One region of the Tessaracoccus sp. ZS01 genome, then DNA from elsewhere that is predicted to be linked to it. Evidence: riboswitches for the same ligand, from Rfam matches in the RefSeq annotation. Region 1 holds a riboswitch; each other region holds the start of a gene.

Region 1 (10,415 bases):
GCATATGCCCAGTTCGCGCGGACAGCCTTCCTTCGGACGGCAACGCGCCTAGATTTGATCCGTAGCACTCAGAGAAAGGGTGTCCCTCGTGACCCAGATTCCCGCCCTGCAGCATGCCATCCAGTTCGTCGGCGTCGACGAGATCGTGCTGAACACCGAGAAGCCCGTCGACGAGGTCGGCCCGCATCAGATGCTCCTCCAGGTGGAGGCGTGCGGCATCTGCTTCTCCGACACCAAACTGCTCCACGCCTTCGACTCCCACCCCCGCAAGGCCGAGGTGGTCAAGGGCATCGACCTCGACGCGCTGCCGGAGATCCCGTCGTACCACCCCGGCGCCGCTCCGGTGGTCCCGGGGCACGAGCCCGTGGGCCGCATCGTCAAGGTCGGCGACCAGGTGACCCACTTCGCAGTGGGCGACCGAGTCCTCGTGCAGGCCGACTGGAAGCACCTGCGCACCGCCAAGTCGAACGGCGCCTTCGGGTACAACTTCGACGGCGCCCTGCAGGAGTACGCCCTCATCGACGAGCGCTGCGTCGTGGCGCCCAACGGTGAGGAGTTCCTGATCCACGTCTCCGACGGCCCGTCCGCGGCCGCGGTGGGTCTCATCGAGCCCTGGGCCACCGTCGAAGGCTCCTACGCGTGGGCAGAGCGCGACCATCTCAAGGACGGCGGTCGCCTCCTGGTCGTGAGCGACGGCGAGCCCACCGGGCTGGACGCGCTCACCTCGGCACACGTGCCGGCAGAGACCGTCTCCGTGACTCCGGGCGAGGTCGCCTCGCTCGAGGGCCAGGTGTTCGACGACATCATCTACTACGGCTCAGACCCTGAGGTCATCGAGGCCACGGCGCCGCTGCTCGGCACGCGCGCCACCTACTGCCTGGTCCTCAGCGGCGGGACGATCGGCCGCAAGGTGGCCCTCGACATCGGCCGCGTCCACTACGACTTCATCCGCTTCGTCGGCACCACCGGCGACGACCCGGCCGACGGCTACGCCTGGGTGCCGGCCAACGGCGAACTGCGCGCCGGCGACAACGTCGCCATCATCGGCGCAGCGGGCCCCATGGGCATGATGCACACCATCCGCGCCGTCACCTCCGGGGTGGAGGGCATCCGCGTCACCGGCACAGACCTCAGCGACGACCGGCTGACGCACCTGTCGCGCACCGTCGATCCCATCGCCGCCGGCCGTAGCGTGCCGATCACCTACGTGAACACCGGCGACGAGGAACTGCAGCACGGTTTCACGCACATCGCGTGCATGGTGCCCGTCCCGGCCCTGGTCAGCCAGGCCGTGGACCTCGCCGGCGAAGGGGCGATCCTCAACGCCTTCGCGGGCATCCCCGCCGGCACCCTGGGCGACTTCGACCTCCAGGGCATCGTCGAGCGCCGCATCTTCATGCTGGGCACCTCAGGCTCGGATGTCTCGGACATGCGCACAGTGCTGCGCAAGATCGAGGAAGGCATCATCGACACCCACATCAGCCTGGACGCCGTGACCGGCATGAAGGGTTTCCAGGACGCGATCGACTCGGTGATGAACCGCACCAGCGGCGGCAAGATCATGGTGTACCCGATGCTGCACGACCTCGAGCTGACGCGTCTGGTGGACATGCCTGAGAAGCTCCCGCATGTCGCCGCGAAGCTGAACAACGGCGTCTGGACCAAGCAGGCCGAGGAGGCGTTGCTGGCCGGCGCCTAGCCGACTCTAGTGGCCGCGGAGCTGCTCGATCGCCCGGCGTTCACGCTTGGTCGGGCGGCCGGCTCCGCGGTCGCGCACCGCCACGCGGCCCACCATCTCCGGGATGGGTGGCGGCTTCTCGGGCGTCCGGTCGATGTAGGCGGCCTGCGCCAGCGGCGCGCTGACCCGCTTGGCCAGACCGGGGTCCACCACCTCGAGGATCTTCTCGTCCTGGTCCTTACGCACCCGGATGACCTGGCCCGCCACCACATGCTGTGACGCCTTGGGCAGCAGGTCGTTCACCCTGACATGCCCGCCGCGCACGGCCGTCGTGGCCAGCGAGCGGGTCTTGTATACGCGCACCGCCCACAGCCAGGCATCCAGTCGGGTCATGCGCTGATCCTAATCGCCCGGTCAATGGGCCTCGGGGAGGCCCGGTACGGTGGCGACGAGAGACCTGCCAGAAAGGAACCCCATGACCAGAAAAGCCATCGTCACCGGCCACAGCAAGGGCCTCGGTGCCGCGCTCGCCTCGCAGTTGGAGGCCGACGGCTGGGCCGTCCTCGGCGTGTCGCGCTCTGCCGGCGCCCAGGTGGACCTGGGGTCGGCGTCGGAACTGGAAGCGTGGCTGGAATCCGGCGCACTCGCGGAGTTCCTGGCGGGCGCCTCGGACATCATCCTGATCAACAACGCGGGGGCGGTGTCGCCCATCGGCTTCGTGGGCACGCTGGACCCGGCGGAGATCGAGCGGTCGGTCAACGTCAACGTGACCGCTCCCATCATCCTGACCGACGCCGTGGTGCGGCTGCGTACCGCTGGGGCGCCTCTGCGCGTGGTGCACATCAGCAGCGGGGCGGCGCGCCGCCCCCACGCCACGTGGAGCACCTACTGCGCGGGCAAGGCCGCCGTCGACATGCACGCCGTGGCGCTCGCCGAGGAGAACCTCGAGGGCGTGCGCGTGGCCTCCATCGCCCCGGGCGTGGTGGACACCCAGATGCAGGAAGCCATCCGCGGCACGGACTTCCCGGCGCGAGACCAGTTCCAGGCACTGAAGGACGAGGGCCGTCTGTCATCGCCAGACGAGGCGGCCCGCAGGATCATCACGCTGCTCAACCGCGCAGACTTCGGCGAGAAGGTCATCGCGGACGTCCGCGACGCCGGCTGATTCACTTCTTGTCGACTGCCTTCTCCAGCTCCGCCTTGTTCATCTTCGAGCGGCCCTCAATGTTCTTGCGCTTGGCCTCTTCATAGAGCTGGTCCCGGGTACGGCCACCCGGCCCCTTGTGGGAGCGGAGGCCACCGCGTCGGCCTGACGAGATGTCCTCCCGGGACAACCTGCTGGATTCCTTCGCCTCGCCTGCCCGAGCGCGCTCCTTGTTCACTGTGCGGGCGGCGATCTCCTCAGCCGTGTCCTCGTCCTCGCCGCGCTCCTCGAGGCCCTCCTTGATGTGCTCGTACTGCCGTTCGCGCTTGGCGCTCCATGCCTTGGGGCTCATCTCCACCTCCTGCTCGGGTCCTTCAACGCTACGGCGGCGTTCCACGTCCGGCTACCCCCTTTAGCGCGGGCCGACGGTGGGCTAGGGTGCTGCCATCCACGCGGGTGCCCTCGGCAGAGGGCTGAGATGGGGCTGATGCGGCCCGGACCGTCCGAACCTGTCCGGGTCATGCCGGCGAAGGAAGTGAACCATGTCACACACCCTTGCAATGCCCACCACCGCGCCCCCGCGGACGCTGCCTCCTGAGGGAAAGGCTGCGCTCCGCGGCGGCGTCCTGGGCAACTACGTCGACCAACTGCACATCTTCCTGCCACTCGTCGCGCTGGCCCCGGCCCTGACCGTGCTCGCGGGGCCGCATGCCGCGGCCACCACCGGCGCCATCGTCGTGATGGCGATGCTGCTCGGCCGCCCCATCGGGGGCATGGTCTTCGGCCAGATCGCCGACCGCCTCGGCCGCACCACGACGACGAAGGTCGCCATCGCCGGCACCGCGGCGTGCACGTTCGGCATCGCGGCCGTCCCCACACACGAGTCGATCGGAGGCGCGGCGATCATGATCGTCATCGCCCTGCGCTTCCTCGGCGGCATCTTCATCGCCGGGGAGTACTCAGCGGCGATCCCGCTCGCGATGGAGTGGTCGAAGCCGAGGCGCCGCGGCCTGTTCTCCGGCCTGATCATGTCGATGGCGCCGTGGGCGCAGGCCACCATCGCGTTCGCCACGGGCATCCTGCTGGTGGCGCTCGGGGCCGAGGACTACGCGGCCTGGGGCTGGCGGGCCTCCTTCGCGGCGGGCGGCCTGGCGTCGGTGGGGATGCTGATCTACTACGGGCGACACGTCACGGACGCGCCGGTGTTCCACCGCAGCCGCGCCACGGGGCGCAGGCTCGGGCTGCTGGAAGTGCTGACCGGCGCCTACGCACCCGCGTTCTGGCAGATGTTCGGCCTGATGAGCGGTTTGTGGTTCCTGACCAACACCACCGTGATCATGCTGACGCCCCGGCTGGGCACCGACGTGGGGCTGGCGCCCACGAGCGTGAGCCTGGTGATGGGGTGCGCCGCCGTCGGTCAGGCCATCGTGATGGGTGTCACGGGGCACCTTTCCACCGTGCTGGGCCGCCGGCGGTTCTTCGTCATCTGGGGAGTGCTCGCGGCGGTGTCGGCGCCGCTGTTGTGGCTGGCGATCATGAGCGGCCCGGCCGTGTGGCTGATCGCCGTGTGCGCCGTCGCCCTGCAGGTGCTGACCGTCACTGCCTACGGCCCAGTGGGCGCGTACCTGTCGGAGCGCTTCCCCACGGCCGTGCGGGCCACGGGTTACGGCACGGCCTACAGCGTGTCCATCGTCATCCCGGCCCTGTACCCCTTCTACCTGCCCACGCTGGAGGGCTGGTTCGGGCGCGACACCGCCGTCGTGGGCCTCATGGTGTTGGGCGGCGCTCTCGTCGCGGTGTGCGGCGCGGTGGGCCCGGCCCTGCGGCCGCGGGAACTCACAGACGACCTCGAGGCTGTCGCCTCCCGTCAGGTGGCCGCATGATCGCCGACGTCATCACGGCCGTGCGCGAACGGGCACCGCTGGTGCACTGCCTGAGTGCGGCGGTGTCGATGAACTTCGTCGCCGACGCCCTGCTCGCCGCGGGCGCGCGGCCCATGATGACCGAGACGTTGGAGGAGGCGCCGTCGATGGTGGAGGTGGCCGACGCGCTGCTGATCAACCTCGGCACCCTCTCCTCCGACGGTATGGCGGGCATCCCCGCCACCGTCGCCAGGGCCCACTCGCTGGGCACTCCCTGGGTATTGGACCCGACGGCGGTGGGGATCGCGCCGGTCCGCACGCCGCTGGCCCGCCGGTTGCTGTCCGAGGCGCCGGCCGTGGTCCGCGGCAACGCCTCGGAGATCCTGAACATCGCGGGCACCGGGGTGACGGGGCGGGGCGCCGACACCGCGCACACGCCTGAGCAGGCTGCGCAAGCGGCGACCCTGTTGGCTCGGGCCTCCCACGCCGTCGTCGCGGTGTCGGGAGCGCGCGACCTCATCACCGACGGTGAGCGCAGGATCGGCGTCACCGCCGGGCACGCGCTGTTGACCCGGGTCACCGGAACCGGCTGCACGCTGGGCGCGCTCATCGCGGCGTGCACCGCGGTGGCTGACCCGTTCGACGCGGCCCACGCGGCGACGGCCTGGCTGTGTCTGGCCGCCGAGGACGCGGCGGCCGTCGCTTCGGGGCCGGGGTCGTTCAAGGTGGCGCTGGTGGACGCGCTCGCCACCCTGGAAGCGTCGGCAGCGGATGAAAGGGCAGCAGAATGATCGACCTTCGTTGCTATGTGATCACCTCCGGGAACGGACCGGACGTGGTGGCGAAGGCCGCCGCGGCGGCCGGGGCCGGCGCCGGCGTGATCCAGGTGCGGGAGAAGCACCTCTCCGCGCGGGAGCTGCTGCGCCTGACGCTCGACGTGGGGCGGGCGGTGCACGAGGCCAACCCGTCGTCGAAGGTGGTGGTCAACGACAGGGTCGACGTGGCCCTGGCCGCGCTGAGGGAGTCGCCTGAGTGGGTGCAAGGGGTGCACCTGGGGCAGGACGACCTGCCGGCGGTGGCCGCGCGTGAACTGCTCGGGCCGGACGCGGTCATCGGCCTGACGACCGGCACGCTGGAACTCGTGCGCGCTGCGGACAAGCTCGCGGGGGTGATCGACTACGTCGGGTCCGGGCCGTTCAGGCGCACCCCGACGAAGGACTCGGGGCGCGAGCCCCTGGGTCTCGCTGGCTACCCGGCGATGGTCTCCGCGACCCGGCTACCAGTCGTCGCGATCGGCGATGTGCAGGCGGCGGACGCGCCGGCACTCGCCGAGGCGGGGGTGGCGGGGGTCGCCGTGGTGCGCGCCGTGATGGGTGCTGACGACCCGGCGGCCGTGGTCCGGGAGATCCTGGCCGCGCCCTTCGCTAGCTTCGCTCGCTCCTAGGGGGCTCAGGAGGCTGAAGCGCGGGGCGGCGCCCCCAACCGGTCGCGACGGGCTTCGGGAGTGAGCGCCCAGCGCACGATCGTCGCCGAGAAGCGGCCGAGGGGCTGACCGAACAGCACGTCGAACCACCGGCCCGCGGGGAGCCGCAGTTCGCGGCGCGCCCATGGGGGCAGGGTCGAGATGGCGCCAGCGGCCAGCATCCAGTAGCCGGGGCGGGCGGGCCAGGGCACGGGTGGGTTCTTGAGCAGGAAGTCCACGGTGTCGAGGGCCGGCGGCGAGGCGCGTAGTTCGGGCCGGTACTTCTCGATGGCGGCAAGCAGCTCAGCTTCCGTTCGTGGCAGGTCGACGGCGCCGAGCAGCTCGCCGACGGGGGCCGCCTGCGCGACGTACTCGTCGGTCTCCTGCTGGGTGAGCCGCCGGTCGCCGAAGTGCTGGAAGCTGGCGAGGAAGCTCTGGGTCTCCGCGATGTGGACCCACGCGAGCAGGTGGGGGTCCGAGGCCCGGTAGGGCGTGCCGTCGTCGGTCTTGCCGCGGACCCGTTCGTGCACGTCACGGATCCTGGCGATCAGCGCCTCCGCGGACGGGATGGGCCCGTACGTTGTCATCGCGATGAACTCGGAGGTGCGCTGGAGGCGACCCCACGGATCCGACCGGTAGCCGGAATGCCCGGCGACGCCGGCCATGGCGGCCGGGTGCAGCGCCTGGAGCAGCAGCGCCCGGATGCCACCGGCGTACATCGCGGCGTCGCCGTTGACGTGCCAGATGACGTCCTCGCGGCTGTGCCACCGATCGCCCTCCGCGCCCCAGATGAGCGCGGCCTTGGCGTCGGCGTCCTCTCCCGCGACCCGTGAGCGCAGGGTGCGCCCCAGGAGTGACCGGAAGCTGGCGATCGGGTTCATCGCCCCAGCCTACGTGGCTGACGGCGGCGCACGGGCGGGTGGACCCCAGCCCCAGGGATGGTCTTCACCCGCACCTCCGTCGGTTGTCGCCCGGCGCCACTACTGTGTGCCAGTAGGAGGAAATCATGAAGATCACCGACAACGGGCCTCAGCCCAACGCGTTCGACATCGAAACCGCCACGCGGGAAAACACCAACTACCGCACGGTCGCCTGGACGGGGAAGTACTTCCAGGTGACCCTCATGTCCATCCCCGTGGGGGAATCCATCGGCCTGGAGATGCACCCCGAGACAGACCAGTTCCTGCGCATCGACGCGGGTGAAGGCAAGTGCGTGATGGGCCCGTCCAAGGACAACCTGGACTTTGAGCAGGAGGTGGAGGACGGCTGGTCCATCCAGGTGCCCGCCGGAACGTGGCACGACGTCCTGAACACCGGCCAGGAGCCCCTGCAGCTCTATGTCGTCTACGCCCCCACGCACCATGCGCAGGGAACCGTCCACGAGACGGCCGCCTTGGCGGAGGCAGACGAGGAGGCGGGCGGCGACGAGCCGCCGAGCTGGTCACACCAGCCCGCGCCGGATGCTGAGGACAAGTCGGCCTGACGCCGGCCACTTCCACCGCACCATCAGCTGGCGGTTCCGCGCTCGAAAAGAGCGCGGGACCGCCAGTTCGTTCATTCTGTGGACTCCCCATCCTCGATATTTTGATTAGCTGAGGTAATGAGCTAGGGTAACTTCCGGTCCACGAAAGGAACCCGTGACGAATACCTCCTCCACTTCGGCCGGCACCGCGACCGCGCCCCTCGATAAGCCCGCCCTCGCCAACGACCTCCGACTCGCCTGCCAGCGCATCGCGCGCCGTGTCCGGTTCGAGTCCACCAGCGAGCTCCCGCCTCACCTCTTCTCGGTGTTGGCACGCGTCAATCGCGTCGGCCCCCAGACCCCCACCCAGCTGGCAGAGGACGACCGCGTCAGCACGCCGTCGATGACCCGCACGCTGAACGCCCTCTGCGAGCGCGGCCTCGTGGAGAAGCGGCCGCACCCACACGACGGGCGCCAAGTCCTTATCCATTCGACGAAGGCCGGTGACGAGGTGGTCCAGGAGACGATCGCGCACCGCGACCTCTGGATGCTCACCCACATCGATTCCCTCGACGACGACAAGCTGGCGCTCTTGAGGAAGGCCGCCGACCTCCTTCTGGAGGTGTCGCATGCCTGAGATCACCACACGCTGGCGCACGTTCGCCTCGTTCGCGGTGCGCAACTACCGCTTCTTCTTCGTCGGCGCCCTGGTCAGCAACCTGGGCACCTGGATCCAGCGCATCGGCCAGGACTGGTTGGTGCTCACCGAGCTGACGGACAACTCCAGCACCGCGCTGGGCATCGTCACGGCGCTGCAGTTCCTCGCCATCCCGCTGCTCGCCCCCTACGCAGGGGCGGTGGTGGACCGCTTCGACAAGCGCAAGGTGCTCGTCATCTCACAGCTGGCGCTCGCGGCCACCGCGCTGGCCCTGTGGGGCCTGGTGGCGACGGGCACGGTGCAGCTCTGGCACGTCTACGTCTTCGCGCTGATCACCGGTGCCATCACCGCGTTCGACAACCCCGCGCGGCAGTCGTTCGTGTCGGAGATGGTGCCGCTCACACTGCTACCCAATGCGGTGGGGCTCAACTCGACCTCGTTCAACGGGGCGCGGCTCATCGGCCCCGGCCTGGCCGGCGTCCTGGTGGCCGCCGTCGGCGTGGGTCCCACGCTGCTGATCAACGGGCTCAGCTTCTTCGCCTTCATCGCCTCGCTGGGGTTGATGCGCGCAGACGAACTGCACCCCGCGCCCATGGTGAAGGCGCGTGGCGCCGCCATGGACGGCCTGCGGTACCTGGGCGGCCGGCCGGACATCATCGTGCTACTGGTGGTGGTCTTCATGCTGGGCACGTTCGGCATGAACTTCCAGATCTTCAACGCCACCATGGCCACAGAGGTGTTCCACGCGGGAGCCCGCGAGTTCGGCCTGCTCGGCACGATCATGGCCATCGGCACGCTCGCCGGGGCACTCGGCGCCACGCGGCGGGCGAACCCGTCGCTGCGCACCGTGCTGATGGCCCTGACCGGCTTCGCGGTGAGCACCTTTGCCCTGACGTTCGCGCCCAACTACACCGTCTACGCGCTGCTCCTGATCCCCTCGGGCTTCTTCGCCCTCACGGTGATGACGACGGCGAACGCGGCGGTCCAGTTGTCCACCGCGCCTGAGTACCGCGGGCGCGTCATGGCGGTCTACGTCGCGATCTTCGCCGGCGGCACCCCGCTGGGTGCGCCGCTGATCGGCTGGCTCGGCGAGGTGCTCGGTCCCCGGGCGTCGGTGCTGGCGGCCTCCCTGGCCACGGGCATGGCCGTCATCGGGGTGCTGGCCTGGTTCATGGTGCACGACGGGCTGCGGCTGCACATCGAGCGGGGTCGTCCCCTCCGGATCCGCGCCACCCTGCCGTCCCGCCCCGCCTACGGAGGCGCGCGCTGAGGGTATCGTCGGTACATGGCGATCAGCGCGCTTGACCTGTTCAAGATCGGGGTGGGTCCCTCGTCGTCCCACACGATGGGCCCCATGCGAGCCGGCGCGCTCTTCCGCACCCAACTCCTCGCAAGCCCCGTGGTCGACGACGTGGCCAGGGTCCGCGTCGACCTCTACGGCTCACTCGCGGCCACGGGGCTGGGGCACGGGACGGACCGCGCCGTCGTCGCCGGGCTGCTCGGATTCCAGCCCCAGCGGGTTGATCCGGACGAGATGAAGGCGGCCGTGGACGCCGTGGTGCACGGCGACGGACTGATGTTCAAGGAGCGCCAGCTGCCGTTCGACTGGTCCACCGATCTGCTGTTCCACCGCGAATCCAAGCCATGGCACCCCAACGCCCTGACGGTCACCGCCCTCGGCGTCGACGGTGCGGAACTGATGACCAACACGTTCTACTCCATCGGCGGCGGGTTCGTCGTCGACGAGGCGCAGGCCGAGGCCGGTGAGACCGGGGTGGCGGACGTCACCGTCGAGTTCCCGTTCAGCACTTCTGAGGAGCTGCTGGCGTTGTGCTCGCTGCACGACCTGAACGTCGCCGAGCTGGTGGCCCGCAACGAACTGGCCTGGCGTCCGGAGGAGGAGACCAGGGCCGCGCTGCTGGAGATCTGGTCCGTCATGCGCGGCTGCATCGAGCGCGGCGTGCTGCAGGAGGGCTTCCTCCCGGGCGGGCTGCGCGTCCCGCGGCGGGCGCCGGACCTGTACCGCCACCTCGTCTCCCGCGACGACGCCCCCAACCTGATCACCCGCACCTTCTCAGCCATGGACTGGGTCAACCTCTACGCGCTGGCCGTCAACGAGGAGAACGCGGCCGGCGGCTGCGTCGTGACG
Region 2 (10,415 bases), on a different contig from region 1:
CGACTCCCATTACGGCCTCCCGCTCATCACCCACACGCGTGAGGAATGGGAGCGGCTCGACGCACCGCCGTTCCGTGCGGCGATCGCGGCCGGGATCGACATGATCATGACGGCGCACCTGCTGCTGCCCGCCTTCGACGATTCCGGAGACCCGGCCACGCTGTCCAAGCCCATCCTCACCGGACTGCTGCGCGATGAGCTGGGCTACGACGGCGTGGTCATCACCGATGCGCTCAACATGGAGGGCGTGCGCGAGATGTACGGCGACCCCGAGGTGGCCGTCCGGGCGCTGGAGGCCGGCGTCGACATCCTGCTGATGTCGCCGTCGCCCATCGAGGCGCGCGACGCCGTACTCGACGCGGTGCACTCCGGCCGCATCGACGAGGCGGAGATCGACCGCAAGGTGGAGCGGGTGCTGCGCATGAAGCTCCGTCGCGGCATCATCTCCGCGCCGAAGTGCGACCCCGCCCTCATCAGCAGCGTGGTGGGGATCCCCGAGCACCTGTCCATCGCCGACGCCGTCACGGACCGCACTGTCACCCTGGTGCGCAACGACGGCGTCCTGCCCATGCCGGTCAGCGGCAAGCGGGTGCTGGTCACCGGTTGGGGCGCCGGGACGACGACGAACGTGCAGGCCGCGTTCACTGCTGCCGGCGCGACGGCGACCAGTCTCAACTACAACAGCCCCACCGCCGCCGACATCGCCACGGCGGTGGCAACAGCCGCCGACCGCGACCTGATCGTGGTGCTCACGAACAACGCCGGCCCCACGTCCCCGCTCGCGAGGCTGGTGAACGCGTTGGTGGCAACCGGCAAGCCGGTGGTGGCCGTTGCCGTCCGCAACCCGTACGACGTGGGCAACTACGAAGCCCCAGCGGAGATCTGCACGTACTCCTACGCGCCGGTCATGCCGGGCGCTCTCGTGCGGGTCATCACCGGTGAGGTCAACCCCACCGGCAAGCTCCCCGTCGACATACCTTCGCCGTCGGGCGGCGTGGCCTACGCCTTCGGGCACGGGCTGAGCTACTAGCCACCCCTACCGTTCGAGCCCGCCGGGTCCGGTTCACGACTCCTGATGGTCGGCGAACCACTGGGCCCCGGCGGGCTCGAGCGCTCTGGCGACCTCCACCATCTCGTCGGAGCCCCAGTCGCTGTCGCCGCCGTCGGGCCAGAGTTCCGCGTCGACCTCGCCCAGTTCCCGGCAGACCCGCCGGAACGAATGGCCCTCCCCGGAGGCGAAGATGTCGTCTCCCAGGTCGGTGACGTTGCCCTCGCTGCATTCCCGGACCGCGGTGGGCTCCAGCACGATGCGCAGCCAACCCGCGTGCTCCGGGGTGCGCAGGTCGTAGATGACCTGCTCCGGCTCCGCCAGGACCAGGCGGAGTTCGGGCGCCTCGATGCTGGTGGGCGCGACGAGGGGCAGCGTGGTCGTCCGGAACTTCTCGGCCCGCTGCTGCAGTTGGCTGCGACGGTCCAGGTGGTCGCCCAGGGTGAGGAGCGCCACCCCCACCGCGATCGCCGTCAGCAGGGCGACGGCGCCCACGAGGAGCCGCCGGGGTTTCAGCCCGGAGGCGGTCAACGCCCCCGCCACCGGCGCCAGGACGGCCACCAGCACACCGGCCCCGGCGGGCACGCCGTCGAAGGTCGTGAAGAGCGCGACGCCCGCCGCGGCCACGGCGAGCAGGACCGGCACGAACCACCAGCGCAGCCCCAGCCTCGCGGCCAGGAAGACCACGACGACCACGCCCAGCGCCGCGCCGGCGAGGGCGCCCAGGAACGCGTAGCCGACGTTACAGAGGAACCCGCCGCACGGGACCAGCGCCGCCCCGACGCCGCCCAGCAGGGCAGGGACGAGGATGGACAGGTAGGCCAGTCCCGCGCCCAGCCACAGGAGCGAGCCGGCGCTGTGCTTCGGGGGCTGGGTGCGCGGCATTCCTGCAGAGTAGCTGGGGAGGGGTCTAGCCGGTGGCGGCGAAGCGCTTCGCGGAGCGTGCCTTCGCCTTCACCGCCTCCTCCTGCCGGTTCTTCGGCGGCGCTACGGTCACGAGGTCCTCCAGGAGGTGGCGCGTGATGTGCGCGACCTCCTCGACGGCGTGGTTGAACGCCTCCTCATTGGCCTTGCTCGGCTTCGTGGTGCCCGAGACCTTGCGGACGAACTGCAGCGCGGCGGCGTGCACCTCGTCGTGCGTGGCGGGCGGTTCGAAGTTGTTCAACGGGCGGATGTTGCGGCACATACCCAGATCTCCTACGTGGTGCCCTCGTAGAGGCCGATGGGGTTGCCGTCCGGGTCCTCGAACACGGCGAACCAACTGGTGGGGGTGATCTCGGTCTTCTCCATCACGACCGTGGCGCCGCGGTCCTTCGCGACGCTGAGGGTGTCGTCGATGGAATCCACCTCGACGTAGGAGCGGGGCTGGGTGAAGCCGTCGCCCCGCGGGGCGAGGCCGCCGCCGCTGATCTGGTTGGGGGCGCGCCACATCGGGTAGCCCTCGAAACCGGGGTACTCCTGGATGTCCCACCCGAACAGGGCGGAGTAGAAGTCCTGCGACCGCTTGAGGTCCGAGACCGGGATGTCGATGTGGGTGATGTCGCCGTGGGCCACGGGAGCCTCCTTCACACTCGGTTGCCACCAGCCTAAGCCGGGCCTCGGCCCAGTGCCAGGGGTTTCCGCACCCGCAGAGGCGGAATCGCGGGCGGGCCGGTGAAGGTGGACGCTCGTTGCGGCAGGGCGCCCGCAGGCGGCGCGGGCGGCGTGCCACGATGGTTGACATGTTGGCCCTGGTGAAGACAGCTCCCGGCCCCGGGCTGGAGCTCATGGACATGCCCATCCCCGTCCCCGGCCCCAACGACGTGCTCATCAAGATCCGGCGCACCGGCATCTGCGGGACCGACGTGCACATCGACCGCTGGGACGGCTGGGCCGAGAAGAACGTGAAGTGCCCGCGCATCATCGGGCACGAGTTCTGCGGCGACATCGTGGAGCTGGGCTCGTCGGTGACCAACCTCGAGGTGGGCCAGTTCGTCTCCGGCGAGGGGCACTACGTCTGTGGGCGGTGCCGGGCCTGCCTGGCCGGCAAGCGGCACCTCTGCCGCAACTACAAGGGCATCGGCTACCACGTCGACGGCGTGTTCTGCGAGTACTTCGTGATGCCCGCCCGCAACGTGTGGGTGCATCCCGACGGCATGAATCCGGACGTGGCCGCCATCTTCGACCCGTTCGGCAACGCCGTCCACGCCGCGCTCCAGTTCCCCGCACTGGCGGAGGACGTGTTGGTCACCGGAGCCGGGCCCATCGGCATCATGTCCGCGCTGGTGGCCAAGTTCCAGGGCGCCCGCAACGTGGTGATCACGGACCTGTCCGACGAGCGGCTGGAGCTGGCCCGTTCGCTGGGGCTCACGTCAACCGTGAACACAGGGGTGGAGCGGTTGGAGGACGTCTACGAGCGTTTCGGCATGGTGGAGGGCTTCGACATCGGCCTCGAGATGTCCGGCTCCGGGCCCGCGCTGCGCTCGATGATCGACAACATGACGCACGGTGGGCGGATCGCGCTGCTGGGGTCGCCGACGCAGGAACTCACCGTCGACTTCGCCACCATCATCTTCAACATGCTCACCATCCAGGGCGTGACCGGGCGCGAGATCTTCGAGACCTGGTACGCCATGAACGCGCTGATCCGCTCCGGTCTGGACATCTCCGGCGTGATCACGCACCGGTTCCCGGCCGAGTCTTTCGCTGAAGCCTTTGAGGTCGCCTCAGATGGCCGGTCCGGCAAGGTCATCCTCACGTGGGACTGACCACGCCGCATGGGATCCCCGCCAGTTACTTTTCCGAACAGGAGCACCATGACCTTCCTCGATGACATCAACCAGCAGATCCAGGCCCTCCGCGACGAGGGGCTGTACAAGGAGGAGGCCCCGCTCACGACGGCGCAGGCCGCGCACGTCGGCACGCTCGGCGGCGAGGTCATCAACCTGTGCGCCAACAACTACCTGGGCCTTGCGGACTCCCCCGAGCTGATCGCCGCCGCGAAGGAGGCGCTCGACCGCTGGGGCTTCGGCATGGCCTCGGTGCGGTTCATCTGCGGCACGCAGACGCAGCACCAGGATCTGGAGGCGAAGCTCACCGGCTTCCTCCGGAAGGGCGCCGAGGGCTTCGACACGATCCTCTACTCGTCGTGCTTCGACGCGAACACCGGCCTGTTCGAGACCGTCTTCGGGCCCGAGGACGCCATCATCTCCGACGAGCTCAACCACGCGTCGATCATCGACGGCGTGCGGCTGACGAAGTCGCAGCGCCTGCGGTACCGCAACCGGAGCCTCGACGACCTGCGCGCCCAACTGGAGGCCGCCAAGGGCGCGCGCCACCGGGTGATCGCCACCGACGGCGTCTTCTCGATGGACGGCTACGTGGCGCCCCTCGACGACATCTGCACGCTCGCCGATGAATACGGCGCGCTGGTGATGGTCGACGACTCCCACGCCGTCGGCTTCATCGGCGACACCGGCGCCGGCACGCCGGAACTGTTCGGCGTGACCGAGCGGGTCGACATCCTCACGGGCACGCTGGGCAAGGCTATGGGCGGCGCGTCGGGTGGCTTCACCTGCGCGCGCGGGCCCATCGTCGAGTTGCTGCGCCAGAAGTCGCGGCCGTACCTGTTCAGCAACTCGCTCGCCCCCGCCATCACGGCCTCGGCGATCGCGGTGATCGACCTCATCGCCTCCCGGCCCGAGTTGCTCGACCGGCTCCGCGAGAACACGGCCTACTTCCGCCGCCGGATCGTCGAGGAGGGCTTCGAGGTGCCCGAGTCTGACCACCCCATCGTCCCCGTGATGATCGGCGACGCGGCGCTGGCCGCCCAGATGGCCGACGAGATCCTCGCCCGGGGCGTCTACGTGCGCGCGTTCTCGTTCCCCGTGGTGCCCCGCGGCAAGGCGCGGATCCGCACCCAGTTGTCCGCCGCCCTGACCCGGGAGGACATGGACGCGGCGGTGGCGGCGTTCGTCGCCGCCCGGGACGCCGTGGCCCGCTGACCGTCAGGCGACACTGGTAGGGTCGGGGCGAAGCCGGGGTGCCCCGCAGGAGGGGCTGAGAACACACCCGTAGTCACCTGATCTAGGTCGTTCTAGCGAAGGGAGCAATCCATGACCGGTATTGCCGACGTCCTCAGCGCCGTCCGCGCCACCACCCCGTTGGTGCACTGCATGACCAACACCGTGGTGCCCGAGATCACCGCCAACGTGCTGCTCGCCGTCGGCGCGGCACCCGCCATGATCGACCTGCCCGAGGAGGCGGAGATCTTCGCCGGCCTCGCGTCGGCGCTGCTGATCAACGTCGGCAACGGCTCGGCGGAGCAGCACGCCGGCATGCGCCTCGCCGCCCCCGCCGCCGCAGCCGCGGGAAAGCCGTGGGTGCTGGACCCGGTCGCCGTCGGCGGCCTGCCGGTGCGCACCCAACTGGCCCGCGACCTCCTCGCCCACCGGCCCGCCGCCATCCGCGCCAACGCCTCCGAGGTCCTCGGCCTGGCCGGCACGTCGGCCGGTGGCCGCGGCGTGGACGCCACCGACGAGGTGGAGGCCGCCGTCGGCACCGCCCGCGAACTCAACGCCACCACCGGCGCCGTCGTCGCCATCTCCGGCCCGGTCGACGTGATCGTGTCGGCCGGCCGGATCACCCGGGTCACGGGCGGCGACGCCCTCATGCCGCTGGTGATCGGCACCGGCTGCGCGCTGGGCGCCACCGTCGCGGCCTGCCTCGCCGTCGCCGAGAGCGAAGCGGACCGGCACGACGCCGTGGTCGCCGCACACGCCATCTTCGGGGCGGCCGGAATCGCCGCTGCCCGGGGGGCTTCGGCCCCCGGCACCTTCCGCACCCTCTGGCTCGACGCGTTGCACGCGCTGACGCCGGCAGATGTGGAAGGACTCGTCACAGTCGAGGAGGACTGATGCAGGCCCACAAGAAACTGGCCAAACAGGTGGACTGGCGGCTCTACGTCGTCACGGACACGGAGCTCGCGGGCGGCCCGGACAGGGTGCCGCGAATCATCGAGCAGGCGGTGCTGGGCGGCGCCGGAGTCGTCCAGGTGCGCGACAAGCACATGTCGGAGGTCGAGTTCCTCCACCTCACGCAGGCCTGCGTCGACGCCACCCAGCGCGTGTTCGACGCCACGGGCCACCGCGCCGCCATCTTCGTCAACGACCGCCTCGACATCGCCGCGGACCTCGGCCTCCACTTCCACATGGGGCAGAGCGACGGCGACATCGCGGAGGCCCGACGGCGGCTCGGGCAGGACCTGATGATCGGCCTGTCCATCTCCAACAGCGAGCAACTGCGCACCGAACTGCGCCACCAGACCGCCGACGTGTTGGGCCTGTCGCCCATCTGGAACACCAGCACCAAGACCGACACCGAACCGCCGCTGGAGCTGCAGGGCGCCGAACAGATCGTGCGCGAGACGGCCGGCCGTGCGAAGACCGTCGCCATCGGCGGCATCAACCAGGTCAACGCCCGCTGGGTGATCGACACGGGGGTGGATGGCATCTGCGTCGTGTCCGCCATCATGACCGCCCCGGACCCGCTGGCCGCAGCCAAGGAACTCATGTCGCTCTGGAGGACCCGATGACCACACCCAGGATCGCGCTCAGCATCGCCGGCTCGGACCCCAGCGGCGGCGCCGGCATCCAGGCCGACCTCAAGACCTTCCACGCGCTGGGCGTCTACGGCACCGCCGCGCTGGCCGGCCTGACCGCCCAGAACACGCAGGGCGTGCGCGAGGGCCGCGCCGTCGACCCCGCCTTCGTGCGCAGCCAGATCGAGGCGGTGCTCGACGACCTCCCTGTCGCCGCCACCAAGCTCGGCATGCTCTCGAACGCCGAGGTCGCGGGCGTCGTCGCGGACCTGCTCGAGGAGCGGCGCGCCGAGTTCGGCGTCGTGGTCCTCGACCCCGTCATGGTCGCCACCTCCGGCGACACACTCCTCCAGGACGACGCCGTCGCCGTCGTCCGCGAGCGGCTCATGCGTCTGGCGGACGTGGTCACGCCCAACGTGCCGGAGGCCGCGGTGCTCCTGGGCATCTCCCCGGCCACGGACAGCGACGGCGTCATCGCGCAGGCCAAGGCGCTCGTCGAGGCCGGCGCGAGGGCCGCGCTGGTCAAGGGCGGCCACCTGTCCGACGACGAGGTCACCGACGCGTTCGCCACCTCCGACGGCGTGGCCATCCTCAGCGGCCCCCGGATCAGGTCGCGGCACACGCACGGCACCGGCTGCACGCTGTCGTCGGCGATCGCCGCCCACGCGGCGCGCAACGGCGACACTCCGCGCACCGGCGTGCGGCTGCCCAGCATCGAACAGGCCCGCGACTACCTCATGCGCGCCATCGCGTCCGGCGCCGGCTGGACGCTCTCCCGAACGCCAGACCTGGGCCACGGACCCGTGGACCACTTCGTAGAAAGCACGCGATGACCATCACCTGGAACACCGGCGAATTCAGCGACAGGGCCTGGGAGGCCACGGCGGAGATCCGCCGCCGCATCGACGACCTCCCCCTGCTGACCGAACTCGCGGACGGCACCCTCGACGTCAACCGCTTCGTGGAATACCTCGTGCAGGACGACTTCTACCTGCGCGGCTACACCCGCGCCCTCGCGATGCTCGCCACCCGCGCTCCCTCCCCGGAGGCCGCAGGCTTCTGGGCGACGAGCGCCGGTGGCGCCGTCGCCGCTGAGGTGGAGATGCACGCCGGGCTGTTCAGCGACCCGGCGCTGGCCGGCGCGCCCCGCCCCACCGTCGCGTCCCCCACCACCCGCGCCTACGTCAACATGCTGCAGACCATGACGGCCTACGAACGCTACGAGGTGGGAGTCGCCGCGGTGCTCCCGTGCTTCTGGGTCTACGCCGACGTCGGCGCCCGGCTCGCCGAGACCGCCTCGGCCGTGCGGGACCACCCCTTCGGCCACTGGGCGGCCTCCTACGCGGACCCCGCCTTCCAGGACGCCACCCGACGCGCGATCGAACTGCTGGACGAGGCGGCTACGTCGGCGGACGAGACGACGCGCGGGCAGATGCTCACCGCCTTCGTCGACGCCACCTATTACGAGGAGCAGTTCTGGGCGAAGTCCTACGCCCAGGAGACCTGGACGATCTGACCGGCGCTGGGAAAGCCGTCTCACATCTCCCACTACGGCAGGGGCGGGGCACGTAGTGCCAGATCTCACACCCCAGTCGGTACCAGAACCCACACTGCGACGAAGGCCCGAGCCGTCTTGCGACTCTCGCCACCGTCGTGACGCAACTCGCTCCCGCACCCTCAGAGGGCGCGGGAGCGAACTGATTGCGGGCGGGTGGTCAGCAGCCGCCGAAGCTCACGTCCTCGGTGTACTTCTGGGCCGAGATCTCGACGATCACGTCGGTGCCCTTCATCGGGGTCAGCGGGGCGTAGCGCGCATCGCCGCCCGGGTAGGGCTCGCCCTCGACGCGGAACTGCAGCTCGCGGTCGCCGAGCCTGACGGAGCCGAAGTACTGCAGCTCGCCATGGTTCTGCTTGCGCACCTGCTTGAAGTCCGCGCCGTAGATGGCCTGGATCTGCGCCACGGTCATGCCGACCTCGGCGCCGTCCTCGGTCTGGATGCCGGGCTCACGCACGGCCACGTCGGCCAGGTCCACCACAGAGATGCCGCGGTCCACCAGCTCGGGCCCGTTGCGGTAGGCGTCGCAGTCCTCGACCGGCGACGGGACGATGTAGCCCAGCCGCAGGTAGTTCAGCTGCGCGTTGTTGTAGGCCGCCTGGGTGTAGGGGGCGTAGGTCAACGGGCCGAGGCCGTCGAAGGTCAGCTTGCTCTGGTCGAGCACGTGCGCCGGGATGCTGGTGACAGGGGCGACCGAGCCACCCGAGAAGCGCACCAGGTTGTTGAAGACGAAGCCCGTCTTCCGCACGTAGGAGTTGCCCTCCTTGGCGATGAAGTTGGTCTCGATGTACGAGCGGCAGCCGCCACGGCCGGTGGCCGGCGTGTCACATTCGGTGCGCCACCTGTGACCGGCGCTGGTGAAGGTGCCGTTGGCCGCGAGCGGGTTGCCGGCCCAACTGGAGCGCGGCGACGGCAGGTAGGAGAGGTTGTTGAAGTGCCAGTCGGTGTCCTGGACGAATCTGCCGTTCTTGTACACGACCTGCGTCGACCAGATCTTGGTCTCGCACCGCACGACGTTGGACGAGTACATCTCGCACTCGGTGTCCCAGAGCCTGCCGCTCTGGATGTGGCCGCCGGGCGTCGAGTAGACGTCGGTGGTGTCGGCGGCGTTGGAGGGCTGGGTCACCAACCCTGAGATAGCCAGTCCCGCTGCTGCGGTGGCGATGGCGGTTCTGCGGAGAAGCGACATTGCTGTTCCTAACTGTGCCTGGGGCGGAGCCCCGTGGATGAAGTCATCCTCGTTCTTCGGGGAGTCGATGTGAATACGTCGCGGGACTCAATGTGGTTGCCGTCGGCCGAGACCCTTTTCAGGCACGGAAACGGCCGGCCCGTGATAGGGCCGGCCGTTTCGGGTCAGGTCACTCAGTGGGGGCGCGGGTTGCCCGGGTCAGGCGCGTCGAAGATGTTGTCGATCGGCCGCTGCCCACGGGTGCGTTCACCCAACGGGCCGTCGGCGGCGTCGGGGTAACCGGAGACGTCGTCCCTGGGGTACGCCTCGTCGTCCACCAGTTCACCGTCCGGGCCGACGTCCCGCAGGCGATCGTCACGGAGGCGCTCGTCGTCGACGTAGCTTTCGCCGCCCAGGTCGGCCTGGTCGTCCACGAAGGACGGGTCGTTGCGGTAGGCGGGGTCACCGACGAGGTCGTCCTGCTGGCTGCGTACATTGTCGTTGCCCATACCGGGCGAGCCGAGGCTGCCGCTCTCGACGACACGCTCGTTGCCGACGCCGGGCGAGCCGAGGCTGCCGGTGTGGAGGTCGGCGTTGTCGCCACGGGTGTGGTCCGGGCCGTCCAGCACTTCGCCGACGGGGCCGCGTCCGTCGCGGTCGCGGTCCAGCAGGGGTCCATCCGAGCGCTCCTCGCCGGACAGATCATGGTCGCGGTCCCAGCGGCGCGTGCGGAGGCCCTCTTCCTCGATGACGCTGCTGTCCACCTGGTAGTAGCGGTACAGGTCGTCCTCCTGGGACCGGGTGATGTGCCCGTCCTCGTCCACGTTCGGAGCGTCCTTGACGGTGTCCTTGTCGTGCGCCAGCGTCAGGCGGTCGCCCTCGAGCGAGGATCCCGCGAGCGGCGCGAAACTGGTGCGCAGGCCGAAGAGGCCGGTGTTGACCGTGACCCACATGGGCTGGCTGGTCTGGTCGTCGAGGTAGACGCCGCTGACGCCGCCGATCTTCTCGCCGCTTCGGTCGTAGGCCGTGGCCTCGAGCAGTTGGTCGATGTTCTCGTCGTGGTGCA
Region 3 (10,415 bases), on a different contig from region 1:
CACATCCTGCTCGGCCTCATCCATGAGGGCGAGGGCGTGGCTGCGAAGGCTCTGGAATCGCTGGGCATCGCGCTCGAGGCCGTGCGTGACCAGGTCGAGGAGATCATCGGCCAGGGCCAGCAGGTGCCAACGGGGCACATCCCGTTCACGCCGCGCGCCAAGAAGGTGCTCGAGCTCTCGCTCCGCGAGGCTCTGCAGATGAACCACAACTACATCGGTACCGAGCACATCCTGCTCGGCCTCATCCGCGAAGGCGAAGGTGTGGCCGCCCAGGTGCTGATCAAGCTCGGTGCTGATCTCAGCCGCGTGCGCAACACCGTGCTGCAGCTGATCACCGGCTACCAGGGGCGCGAGTCCTCCATGTCCGGTGCACCAGAGACCGGGGCTGAGAAGTCCAGCTCGCAGGTGCTCGACCAGTTCGGCCGCAACCTCACACAGGCTGCGCGTGAGAACCAGCTCGACCCTGTGATCGGCCGCGTGCACGAGATCGAGCGCGTCATGACGGTGCTCAGCCGCCGCACCAAGAACAACCCGGTGCTGATCGGCGAGCCCGGCGTCGGCAAGACCGCCGTCGTGGAGGGCCTGGCCCAGGCGATCGTGCGCGGTGACGTGCCGGAGACGCTGCGCGACAAGCAGATCTACACGCTGGATCTCGGCGCGCTGGTCGCCGGCTCCCGCTACCGCGGTGACTTCGAGGAACGCCTGAAGAAGGTGCTCAAGGAAATCAAGACCCGCGGCGACATCATGCTGTTCATCGACGAGATCCACACGCTCGTCGGGGCCGGTGCAGCCGAGGGTGCCATCGACGCCGCGTCGATCCTGAAGCCCATGCTGGCCCGCGGTGAGCTGCAGACCATCGGTGCCACCACGCTCGACGAGTACCGCAAGCACATCGAGAAGGACGCCGCGCTGGAGCGCCGTTTCCAGCCCATCCAGGTGGCTGAGCCCTCCGTCGCGATGACCATCGACATCCTCAAGGGCCTGCGTGACCGCTACGAGGCCCACCACCGCATCACGATCACCGACGAGGCCCTCGCGGCCGCGGCCACCATGGCAGACCGCTACATCCAGGACCGGTTCCTGCCGGACAAGGCCATCGACCTGATCGACGAGGCCGGCGCCCGCCTGCGCATCCAGCGGATGACGGCGCCGCCGGACCTGCGTGAATTCGACGAGATGATCGCTGCCAACAAGATGGAGAAGGACTCCGCGATCGACGCGCAGGACTTCGAGAAGGCAGCACGCCTCCGAGACGAGGAGCAGAAGCTTCGCGCGCAGCGTGCGGAGAAGGAGGAGGCCTGGAAGCAGGGCGACTCCGACATCCCCGCCGTCGTCGGCGAGGAGGAGATCGCGGTCGTGCTCTCCGGCTCCACCGGCATCCCGGTGTTCAAGCTCACTGAGGAGGAGTCCCAGCGGCTGCTCCGCATGGAGGACGAGATCGGCAAGCGGATCATCGGCCAGAGCGACGCGGTGCATGCGCTGTCGCGCTCCATCCGACGCACCCGCGCAGGCCTGAAGGACCCGAAGCGCCCCAGCGGCTCGTTCATCTTCGCCGGCCCCTCGGGCGTCGGCAAGACGGAGCTGACCAAGGCGCTCACGGAGTTCCTGTTCGGCGACGAGGACGCGCTCATCACACTCGACATGTCCGAGTACTCCGAGAAGCACACCGCCTCCCGGATGTTCGGCTCGCCCCCCGGCTATGTCGGCTACGAGGAGGGCGGCCAGCTCACGGAGAAGGTGCGCCGCAAGCCGTTCTCCGTGGTCCTGTTCGACGAGATCGAGAAGGCCCACCCGGACATCTTCAACTCGCTCCTGCAGATCCTCGATGAGGGTCGCCTCACGGACGCGCAGGGCAGGGTCGTGGACTTCAAGAACACGGTCATCGTGATGACGACGAACCTCGGTTCGCGCGACATCTCGAAGTCGGTCAACCTGGGCTTCTCCCGGGCCGACGACCATGGCTCGAGCTACGAGAAGATGAAGAACAAGGTGTCGGACGAGCTCAAGCAGCACTTCCGCCCCGAGTTCCTCAACCGCGTGGACGAGATCGTCGTGTTCCACCAGCTTCCGCAGGAGGACATCGAGCGGATCGTCGACCTGATGGTCGCCCAGATCGAGGGCCGCCTGAAGGACAAGGACATGGGCATCGAGCTCACGCCCGCGGCCAAGACGCTGATCGCCAAGCGGGGCTTCGACCCCGTGCTGGGCGCCCGTCCGCTTCGTCGCGCCCTGCAGCGCGACATGGAGGACATCCTCGCCGAGAAGATCCTCTTCGGTGACCTGACCGCCGGTCAGATCGTCCTGGTGGATGTCGCGGAAGAGGGAGCGGAGCTGCCGTTCACGTTCACCGGCGTCGTCAAGTCCGCCGTCGAGGCACTGGAACCGGCGAAGACCGCCGAGTAACCGTCCGTACAGCTGTCGCGGGGTGGGTCCGGAAGGGCCCATCCCGCGCTGCGTCCCGGCCCGCCTCAGGGTGGTGGGATGATGCCCACGCGCACGGCGGCGACGGCGGCCTCTGCCCGGCCGCGCACGCCGAGCTTGCGATAGATGGCGCTGGTGTGGTGCATCACGGTCTTCGGGGAGAGGACCAGGCGCTCGGCGATCTCCTTGTTGCGGTGCCCGCTCACCAGCAGGCGCAGCACGTCCCGCTCCCGGGCGGTCAAGTCGCCCGGCGGTGACGAGGTGGGTGCGGCAGCCGCGCCGGGGCTCGCGATCCGCAGTACATAATCGACTGCCTCCGCGGCGGCGCTCTCCAGCGACAGGTACGTACCTTCCTCCGCGCACCTGCCGAACTCGGCCTCGCCCAGGGAAGCGCTGGCCATCGCCACCGCCTCGTAGTACTGGGTCTGCAGCACTGAGGGGAGCGCGCCGAGGATGAGCTCGTTCCACTGCAGCAGTGAGCCGTGCAACCGAGCCGCGACCCGGGGATGCCCCATGCGGGCGGCCAACCGCAGCGTCAACAGCACGTGGGGCACCAGGGCGTTGCCGTTGCGGTTGCGGGCCACCAGCCGGTAGCGCGCGATCAGCCAGGGCGCGGAGCTGAGGGGGTCTGCGGTGGAGAGCGCCTGGACCGCGAGGAGCACCAGGGTGAAGGATTCGAGGCGCCGGTCACCCAGTTCCCGGGCGAGCGACAGCGCCCGGCGCAGGGCAGGCAGGCCGCCGGGGGAATCAGGTCTGGTGGACGGCAGCCGCCCGAGCAGCAGGGCGCTGTAGATCATCGCCTTCTGGTCTCGGGCGTTTTCGGCCCGCTGCCAGGCGGACATCGCGATGTCGGTGGCTCCCTTGTGGTCCCCCAGCACGTGGCGGATCGTGGCGACGCCGAACTCGAAGCGCGCCCGCCAGCCTTCCAGTCCGAGACGCGCGGCGATCGCCAGACCGTCAGCCGCGGACCTGCCGGCACGGTCGTAGTCGCGCAGCACGCCCAGCGTCAGGACTTCGGCGAGGCGTGGGAACAGCAGGTCCTCGGGGCGCCCCAGCGCTTCCGCTATCGCCACCCCGGCGTTGAGGTTCTTCTGGATGCGTGGCACCCGCTGGACCGCGTCCGGGGTGAAGGACTCGATGAGGGCCAACCAGGTGAAACCGTCCAGTTTCACCTCCAACGGGGTGTCGGCCCGGTTCAGGAGCCGGTACAGGACGTCGCCGATGATGTCCTCGTCGCCTCGGCGGTCCGCCTCCGGCAGGAGGTCGACGGCGAGCCTCGCGGCCATCGGGGGGTTGACCGCCTCCAGTTCGTGGACGGCGCCACGGGCGGCATCGTAGGTGGAGGCGAGCACGGCGATGGCCGACAGGTCGTCGCCGCTCGAGCGGTGGAGTGCTGCCTGCCGGGCGATGGCCGCGTACCGCTCGGGACCGACTGCTGCGTCGTGCTCCGCCGGCGCCCGGGGCGGTGGCTGCTGTTCCACCGGGCCGAGCGAGAGGGACGCGAGCAGCCCGCCGCTGAGGCGGTGCCGGGACACGGCGAGCACGGCCACTCCCTCGCGCTCCGCGGCCGCCGAGACCTGGGCCTCGCGTCCCGCCAGGTTCTCGGCGTGGTCTGCGACGAGGAGTTCCGGCTCCCACATGGAGGACCGCCCGGGAGCGGAGGTGCGGCGGGCCGGCAGCCTGCGCATCGCGGTGAGTACCCGCGCCAGCGCCTGGTCGGCGTCGAGCGTGGTCAGGTCGACGTGGGAGGGCTCCCGGTACTGGCCGGTCAGCCGCTGCAGCGCCCCCTCGACGACGGCGGAACGGTCACCTGCCGCGCCTCCGCTGACGCACACCACCCCTGGCGACAGCCGCGCGAGGACCGCGACCAGCCGATCTGCCATCTGTGGTGACATAGCCCCCGCACCTTCCACGCCCATCGGGCGCCGTTCGGGCAATCTTATCCCCGGTGTCCCTGGCGGGGCAGGGGGAAGGAAACTAATTTACGCGTGCGGCGGTGCCGGTTGCCGCGTCAACCAGGGCCCTGGCGGCGTCCACCACCGACGGAATCAGCTTCTCGGGTGGAAATCCACGATCAAGCTGCACGAACGCGGCCTGGAGGATGCCGCGGGTCAGGGCGACGTTGAGGCGCATCAGATCAGGGTCCGTCAACAGTGCGCGCCAGGCGCGGATCAGTGAGGCGCGCAGCACGTCGTGGGCCTGGTCCGCGATGGCGGAGGTCACCCTGGAGGCTCCAGGTTGCTGGGCCATCTGCATGAGCCACCCGTGGCCGGTGCTGGCGGCCTCCTCGAGGTTGGCTCGCACCCAGGCGACAACCTGGTCCCCGGGGTCCGACACCTCGGCGACGGCGTCACCGACCGTCTTGGACCACAGGGGGAGGTAGCGGGCCACGACCATGCCACGCAGGTCGTCGATGCTGTCCACGTAGCGGTAGATACTGTTGCGCGCGATGCCCGCGTCCTGCGTCACCTTCCCAGCGGTGAGGGGCAGCCCGGCGCGGAGCAGCGCCTCGGCTGCGTCGAGGAGTTTGACCTCCACCTGCGCGCGGTGCTCTGCGACGGAGGCAGCGGCGATCTTCGGCATGGCGACATTGTGTCACGCCGGAACGATCGCGCCCCCGACGAGGGTCAGCCGAACTGAGCGCGTGTCGAGTTTCGACGGCGAGGCCACCGTCGCCGTCTGGCCGTCGGGCAGCAGCACCTTCACCTCGACGTCGTCGATGGTGAGCGTCTGGTCGACGACCTGCAGTTCGACACCGTGCGGATCCAGCTGGAGCGAGGCCGGGCCGATGCCCAGCAGCTCGCCCGTGGCCAGGCTGCCCGTCCAGCCCAGGCGGCGTGCCTCGGCCTCGACGACGAACGCGCGGTAGCCCAGGAAGGCGGCCACCTGCCTGTTGTGCGGCCGCTCCCGCAGGATCTCGGGGGAGGCCAGCTGGAGCAGCCGGCCCTCGTCGAGCACGGCCACGAAGTCCGCGATGGTGTACGCCTCCTGGTGATCGTGGGTGACGTAGACGGCGGTGGTGTGGGTCTCGCGCAGGATCCTGGCGAGGTCGTCGGCCAGCCGGCGCCGCAGACCGGTGTCGAGCGCGGAGAGGGGCTCGTCGAGGAGGAGGGCCCGCGGCGACGGGGCCAGCGAGCGGGCCAGCGCCACCCGCTGGGCCTGGCCTCCGGACAGTTCGGTGGGCCTGCGGCTGCCGTAGCCTGCCAGGCCCACGAGTTCGAGCATCTCCTCCACGCGCTCGTGCTGCTCCGGCTTGGGGAGTTTGCCCAGACCGTAGGCGATGTTGCGGGCCACGTTCATCGTCGGGAACAGCTGACCGTCCTGGAACACGAGGCCGAAGTTGCGCTTGTGCACCTTCACGGGGGCGAGGTCCTCTCCGTCCCAGAGGATGGCCCCGGACGAGAGGGGTTGCAGGCCGGCGATGGCCCGCAGCAGCGTCGACTTGCCGGATCCGGACGCGCCCAACAGCGCCACGATCGTGCCCGGCTCCACCCGGAGCGAGACGTCGTCGACGGCGACGGTGCGGCCGTAGTGGACCGACACATCGCGCACTTCCAGACCGGTTACCACGCGGCCACCTCCTTCGGCCGCAGGCGTTCGGCGGCGGCCATCGTGATCCCTGCCAATCCTGCCAGCACCACGGAGGCGGCCAGCGCCACGCCGTAGTTCTCTGCGCCCGGGCGGCCGAACAGCCGGAAGATCAGCACCGGCAGCGTCGGGTTGTCCGGCCGGGCCAGGAAACTCGTGGCGCCGAACTCGCCCAGCGAGGTGGCGAAGGCGAACCCCACCGCCAGACCCACCGCCCGGCCGAGATGGGGCAGCTCGATACGGCGCACCACCTGCCAGGGCGTGGAGCCCAGCGTGGCCGCGGCCTCCAGTTGCCGGGGGTCGATAGCGCGCAGGGTGGGCAGCAGCGTGCGGACCACGAGCGGCAGGGCGACGACGGCCTGGGCCACGGGGATGAGCACGATGCTGGAGCGGAGGTCCAGCGGCGGCCGGTTCAGCGTGATGAGGTACCCGAAGCCCACGGTGACGGCGGACACGCCCAGTGGCAGCAGGAACAGTGACTCCAACACGGCCAGGGCCGATCTGCCCACGGCACGGCGGGGTCGCCGGGAGGCGATGAGCGCCACGAGCAGCCCGAGCGTCACGGCGATGGCCGTCGCTGCGAGGGCTGTGACCAGTGAGGTGCGGAGTGCTTCCCACACGCTGACTCCGGCGCCGCCCTCGGCGGCGAGTTGCAGGTAGTTGACGACGGTGAACCCACCGTCGCGGTGCAGTGAGCGCCACGCGAGGTTGGCGAGGGGGAGGCCGAGCAGCACCACGGCCACGGCCAGCGTCAGGCCGAGCGCCAGGCCGTCGCGGCGCAGGGAGAGGCCGCGCTCCGAGTCGACGTCGGGTTGCAGCCTCAGGGCGCGGGTCATGCGGGCCTGGGCGCGGCCGCTCAACCAGAGAGCGGCGGACACGATGATGAGTTGGGTGATCGACAGGGCGGCGGCGGACGGCAGGTCGAGGAGTTGGGTGGTGAGGAACCAGATCTCGGTCTCGATGGTGCGGTAGCGGGTCTGGCCCAGCACCATCACGATGCCGTAGCTGGAGGCGCTGAACAGGAACACCAGGGATGCGCCGGAGACGATCGCCGGCGTCAGCGCCGGCAGCGTCACGGTGCGCAGTGTGCGGAGGGGAGAGGCGCCCAGAGTGCCGGCGGCCTGGGCCAGGCGCGGGTCGAGGCGCGCCCAGAGGGTGCCCACCGTGCGCACGATCACGGAGTAGTTGAAGAACACCATCGCGGCGAGGATGGCGGCCGGGGTGCCGGCCAGGCCGAGCCAGCCGAGGAGCCCGTCGGGGCGCAGCAATGAGCCGAATGCGACGCCCACCACCACCGTGGGCAGCACGAAGGGGATGGTGATGAGGGCGCGCAAGGTGTCGCGGCCACGGAACCGGCAGCGGTAGAGGAGGTAGGCGCCCGGCAACCCGAGCACCAGACACAGCAGCGTTGAGGCGGTGGCCGAGCCGAGGGTGAACCAGATGGCCCCCCAGGTGCGGCGGGAGTCGAAGACTGAGCTGAAACCCTCGAGCGTCCATGAGGTGTCGTCGTGGAACCCCCGCAGCACGAGCGCGGCGGCGGGCCACGCGAAGAAGAGCGTCAGGAAGGCGGCCGGGACGAGCGCCGTCAGCGCCCATCCCAGCCGCCAACCCAGGGTCGATCTCACCCCATGGCCTCGGTCCAGTCACGGATCCACTGGTCACGGTTCGCGTCGATCTCTTCGGGGGAGACCTCCACCGGCGACGGCGCCAGCGGCGCGAAGCGGGCCCACTCCTCGGGCAGTTCGGTGTCGGTCACCGCGGGGTACATGTACATCTCGGTGGGGAACACGCTCTGCACATCGGGGCTGAGCAGGAAGTCGACGAAGGCGCGGGCGCCTTCCTCGTTCTGGGCGCCCGCGAGGACGCCGGCGTACTCGACCTGGCGGAAGCACGTGTCCAGCAGCGCCTCGGTGGTGGATTCGTCCCCGTCCACGGTGTACGCGGGGGAGGTGGCGTAGCTCAGCACCAGCGGGCGGGGCCCTGCGCCGTCGGCACCCGAGAAGTCCGTGTAGTAGGCCTCGGTCCAACCCGAGGCGACCTTCAGGCCGTTGTCCGCCAGGGCGGACCAGTAGTCGAGCCAGCCGTCGCCCTTCTCGCCGATGGTGGCGAGCAGGAAGGCCAGGCCCGGCGAGGAGGACGCCGGGTGGGTCACGACCAGGAGGTCCTTGTATTCAGGCTTCAGGAGGTCGTCGAGGGTGGCCGGGATCGCCACGTCGTGCTCGGCGAACCAGCGCTTGTCGGCGTTGATGCACACGTCGCCGAAGTCGATGGGCGTGAGGCCCTCGGTGGCCATGGCCTCGGCCTCCTCGGGAAGGGCCTCAGACTCGTAACCGGAGAGGACACCCTCCTCCGCGGCGCGCGAGGCGTAGGTGTTGTCGATGCCGAACACCACGTCGCCGAGCGGCGAATCCTTGGTGAGGATGAGCTGGTTGACGAGGGTGCCGCTGTCGCCGGGCTGGACGTAGGTCACGTCCAGACCCGATTCCTCGGCGAACTTGGCCTTGAGGTCGTCCGGCAGGCTGAACGAATCGTGGGTCACCACAGTCAGGGTCGACGACGAGGTGACCGCCTCGGACGTCTCGCCCGCAGGGCTGTCCGTGCCCCCCGGCGTGGCCGCGCCGCCGCAGGCCGCCAGCGCCAACACGGCGGTGCCCGCGATGGCCGAGTGTGCGAAGAACTTCATGTCCGCTCCTTCAAGAGGAGGGCTCGGCGGATGCCGAGGAGAATTCCCAACTCCCTACGCCGGTGCTAACCGGATCAGGTTTGAGGGTCTGCGGCCTCCCGCACTCTCAGCGCCCCGGTGGCGCTCCCCTGTGTTCGGCGTCCACCATAGCGCAGTCCGGGAAGCGCTCCGCAGGGGGTTCGGGGCTGACGGGCGTCTGTCAGGAACCGCTGGATTCCGTGATCCGCAGCAGAGCGTCGCGGATCTGGCGCGCACGGCGCGGGCCGATCCCGTCGATCTCCATCAACTGCGACACGGAGGCCCCGAACATCTCCTGCAGCGTGTACCTGCCCACCAGCTTCGACACCATCGGCGCCGGCAACCGGCCCACCCGGGAGAGGAGTCGCACGCCGCGCGTCTCCAGGCTCTGTTCCAGGTTGGCGTTCGCCCCGAACCCCAGCCGCTCCGCCACCAGGCCGCCGCTGAAGAGTTCCTCGGGGGAGAAGTTGTGCAGCGCCAGCAGGTCGAATTCCGAGGGGTCCGCCAGATTGTGCGCGTAGTCCTCCGTCAGCAGATCCGCGACCCCCTCGAAGTGGCTGGCCAGTTCCGTGTGCTGCAGCGCGACCAGCCTCCCCTCGACCCCGAGGATGTCCACATGGAACCGCATCTCGGTGGACAACCTGCGGGTGAGTTCCAGGCGGTGCGCGACGTGCGTGAGGTCGCGCAGGGTGACCTGCTCGCCGATCTCGAGCAGCGTGAACTGCTCCATCTGGTCCGTGAGCCGCGTGACCACGCGCGAGAGGGTGGCCAGCGTCTGGTTGGCCCGGCTGATCACCTGCGGCACGGTCTCGACGGGATGGCGCCGGCCGCCCAGGAACAGCGAGACGGTGCTCATCGAGGCCGACACGGTGACCACCGGCACGCCGGCCGACTGGGCGGTGCGGTCCGCCGACCGGTGCCTGGTGCCCGTCTCCGCCGTGGGCAGGTCGCCCTCCGGCACGAGGTGCACGCCGGCGGCCACGATGCGGCTGAGGTCGTTGGTGAGGATGATCGCCCCGTCGAGTTTCGCGAGTTCGCGGAGGTTCTGTTCGGTGCAGTCGACGCCCAGCTGGAAGCCTCCCGAGCAGACCTGCTGGACCTTCGTGTTGTTGCCCAGCACGATGAGGGCACCCGTGCGGCCGAGCAGGATGCGATCCAGGCCACCGCGCAGCTGGGTGCCCGGCGCGAGCAACCGCAGATAGCGGCGGATGGCGGACCTTGGCACCTGGACTCCTTACGTCGGGGTCAGTCTACGGGGGCGTCGTCGTACAGCTTGCGGCGCCTGTCACGACGCTTGACGCGACGGACCGGGGGCCGGTCCTCGAAGAGGATGCCGACCACCATGACCAGGCCGCCGATGGCGGCGATGAGGAAGAAGATCGCGCCCAGCGCCGGGTACCCCAGGAGGCGGGGCCCGACGTCGGCGACCATCAGCAGGGCGGCCGCCACCGTGATCGCGGCCAGGATCAGCGCGACCGACACCCGGTTGGCCACCTGGTGCAGCACCATGTGGAGCCGGTCCTCGTCGACGGCGTTGATGTTGAAGCTCAACTCGCCCTCGGCGAGGGAGTCGAGGATGCGGTTCGCGCGGCGGGGGAGCCGCTCGATGAACTCCTTGCCCTCCAGCCCGCTCAGCAGCGTCTGGCCGGCGCTCGGGCTGAAACCGGCGCGGAGGATGGTGGAGACGTTGGCGCGGATGGCCTCG

Evidence for each region. A riboswitch is a leader RNA that binds a small molecule or an ion and turns the genes downstream of it on or off. The one in region 1 is predicted to bind thiamine pyrophosphate.
Region 2: it holds a riboswitch for thiamine pyrophosphate, as region 1 does, so the genes downstream of both, thiM (hydroxyethylthiazole kinase) here and C3E87_RS12460 (MFS transporter) in region 1, are expected to answer to the same signal.
Region 3: it holds a riboswitch for thiamine pyrophosphate, as region 1 does, so the genes downstream of both, C3E87_RS09060 (thiamine ABC transporter substrate binding subunit) here and C3E87_RS12460 (MFS transporter) in region 1, are expected to answer to the same signal.

Annotation. Positions count from the first base shown of each region.
Region 1 is NZ_PQFE01000017.1:37,688-48,102, forward strand. It holds gene C3E87_RS12435 (sugar-binding transcriptional regulator) at 1-4, opposite strand, end outside; gene C3E87_RS12440 (alcohol dehydrogenase catalytic domain-containing protein) at 89-1,699, shown strand; gene C3E87_RS12445 (RNA-binding S4 domain-containing protein) at 1,706-2,071, opposite strand; gene C3E87_RS12450 (SDR family NAD(P)-dependent oxidoreductase) at 2,154-2,843, shown strand; gene C3E87_RS12455 (plasmid stabilization protein) at 2,845-3,174, opposite strand; TPP riboswitch at 3,265-3,374, shown strand; gene C3E87_RS12460 (MFS transporter) at 3,365-4,705, shown strand; gene thiM (hydroxyethylthiazole kinase) at 4,702-5,475, shown strand; gene C3E87_RS12470 (thiamine phosphate synthase) at 5,472-6,128, shown strand; gene C3E87_RS12475 (oxygenase MpaB family protein) at 6,134-7,027, opposite strand; gene C3E87_RS12480 (cupin domain-containing protein) at 7,153-7,629, shown strand; gene C3E87_RS12485 (MarR family winged helix-turn-helix transcriptional regulator) at 7,784-8,245, shown strand; gene C3E87_RS12490 (MFS transporter) at 8,238-9,536, shown strand; gene C3E87_RS12495 (L-serine ammonia-lyase) at 9,552-10,415, shown strand, end outside.
Region 2 is NZ_PQFE01000015.1:44,477-54,891, reverse strand. It holds gene C3E87_RS11900 (glycoside hydrolase family 3 protein) at 1-1,030, shown strand, start outside; gene C3E87_RS11895 (hypothetical protein) at 1,064-1,933, opposite strand; gene C3E87_RS11890 (DUF2277 domain-containing protein) at 1,959-2,234, opposite strand; gene C3E87_RS11885 (VOC family protein) at 2,246-2,602, opposite strand; gene tdh (L-threonine 3-dehydrogenase) at 2,770-3,795, shown strand; gene C3E87_RS11875 (glycine C-acetyltransferase) at 3,844-5,031, shown strand; TPP riboswitch at 5,056-5,152, shown strand; gene thiM (hydroxyethylthiazole kinase) at 5,143-5,943, shown strand; gene thiE (thiamine phosphate synthase) at 5,943-6,620, shown strand; gene thiD (bifunctional hydroxymethylpyrimidine kinase/phosphomethylpyrimidine kinase) at 6,617-7,459, shown strand; gene C3E87_RS11855 (TenA family protein) at 7,456-8,142, shown strand; gene C3E87_RS11850 (hypothetical protein) at 8,342-9,307, opposite strand; gene C3E87_RS11845 (PRC-barrel domain-containing protein) at 9,544-10,415, opposite strand, start outside.
Region 3 is NZ_PQFE01000008.1:11,232-21,646, forward strand. It holds gene C3E87_RS09035 (ATP-dependent Clp protease ATP-binding subunit) at 1-2,403, shown strand, start outside; gene C3E87_RS09040 (LuxR C-terminal-related transcriptional regulator) at 2,469-4,304, opposite strand; gene C3E87_RS09045 (TetR/AcrR family transcriptional regulator) at 4,399-5,004, opposite strand; gene C3E87_RS09050 (ABC transporter ATP-binding protein) at 5,017-5,991, opposite strand; gene C3E87_RS09055 (iron ABC transporter permease) at 5,985-7,634, opposite strand; gene C3E87_RS09060 (thiamine ABC transporter substrate binding subunit) at 7,631-8,692, opposite strand; TPP riboswitch at 8,726-8,832, opposite strand; gene disA (DNA integrity scanning diadenylate cyclase DisA) at 8,892-9,935, opposite strand; gene C3E87_RS09070 (AarF/ABC1/UbiB kinase family protein) at 9,956-10,415, opposite strand, start outside.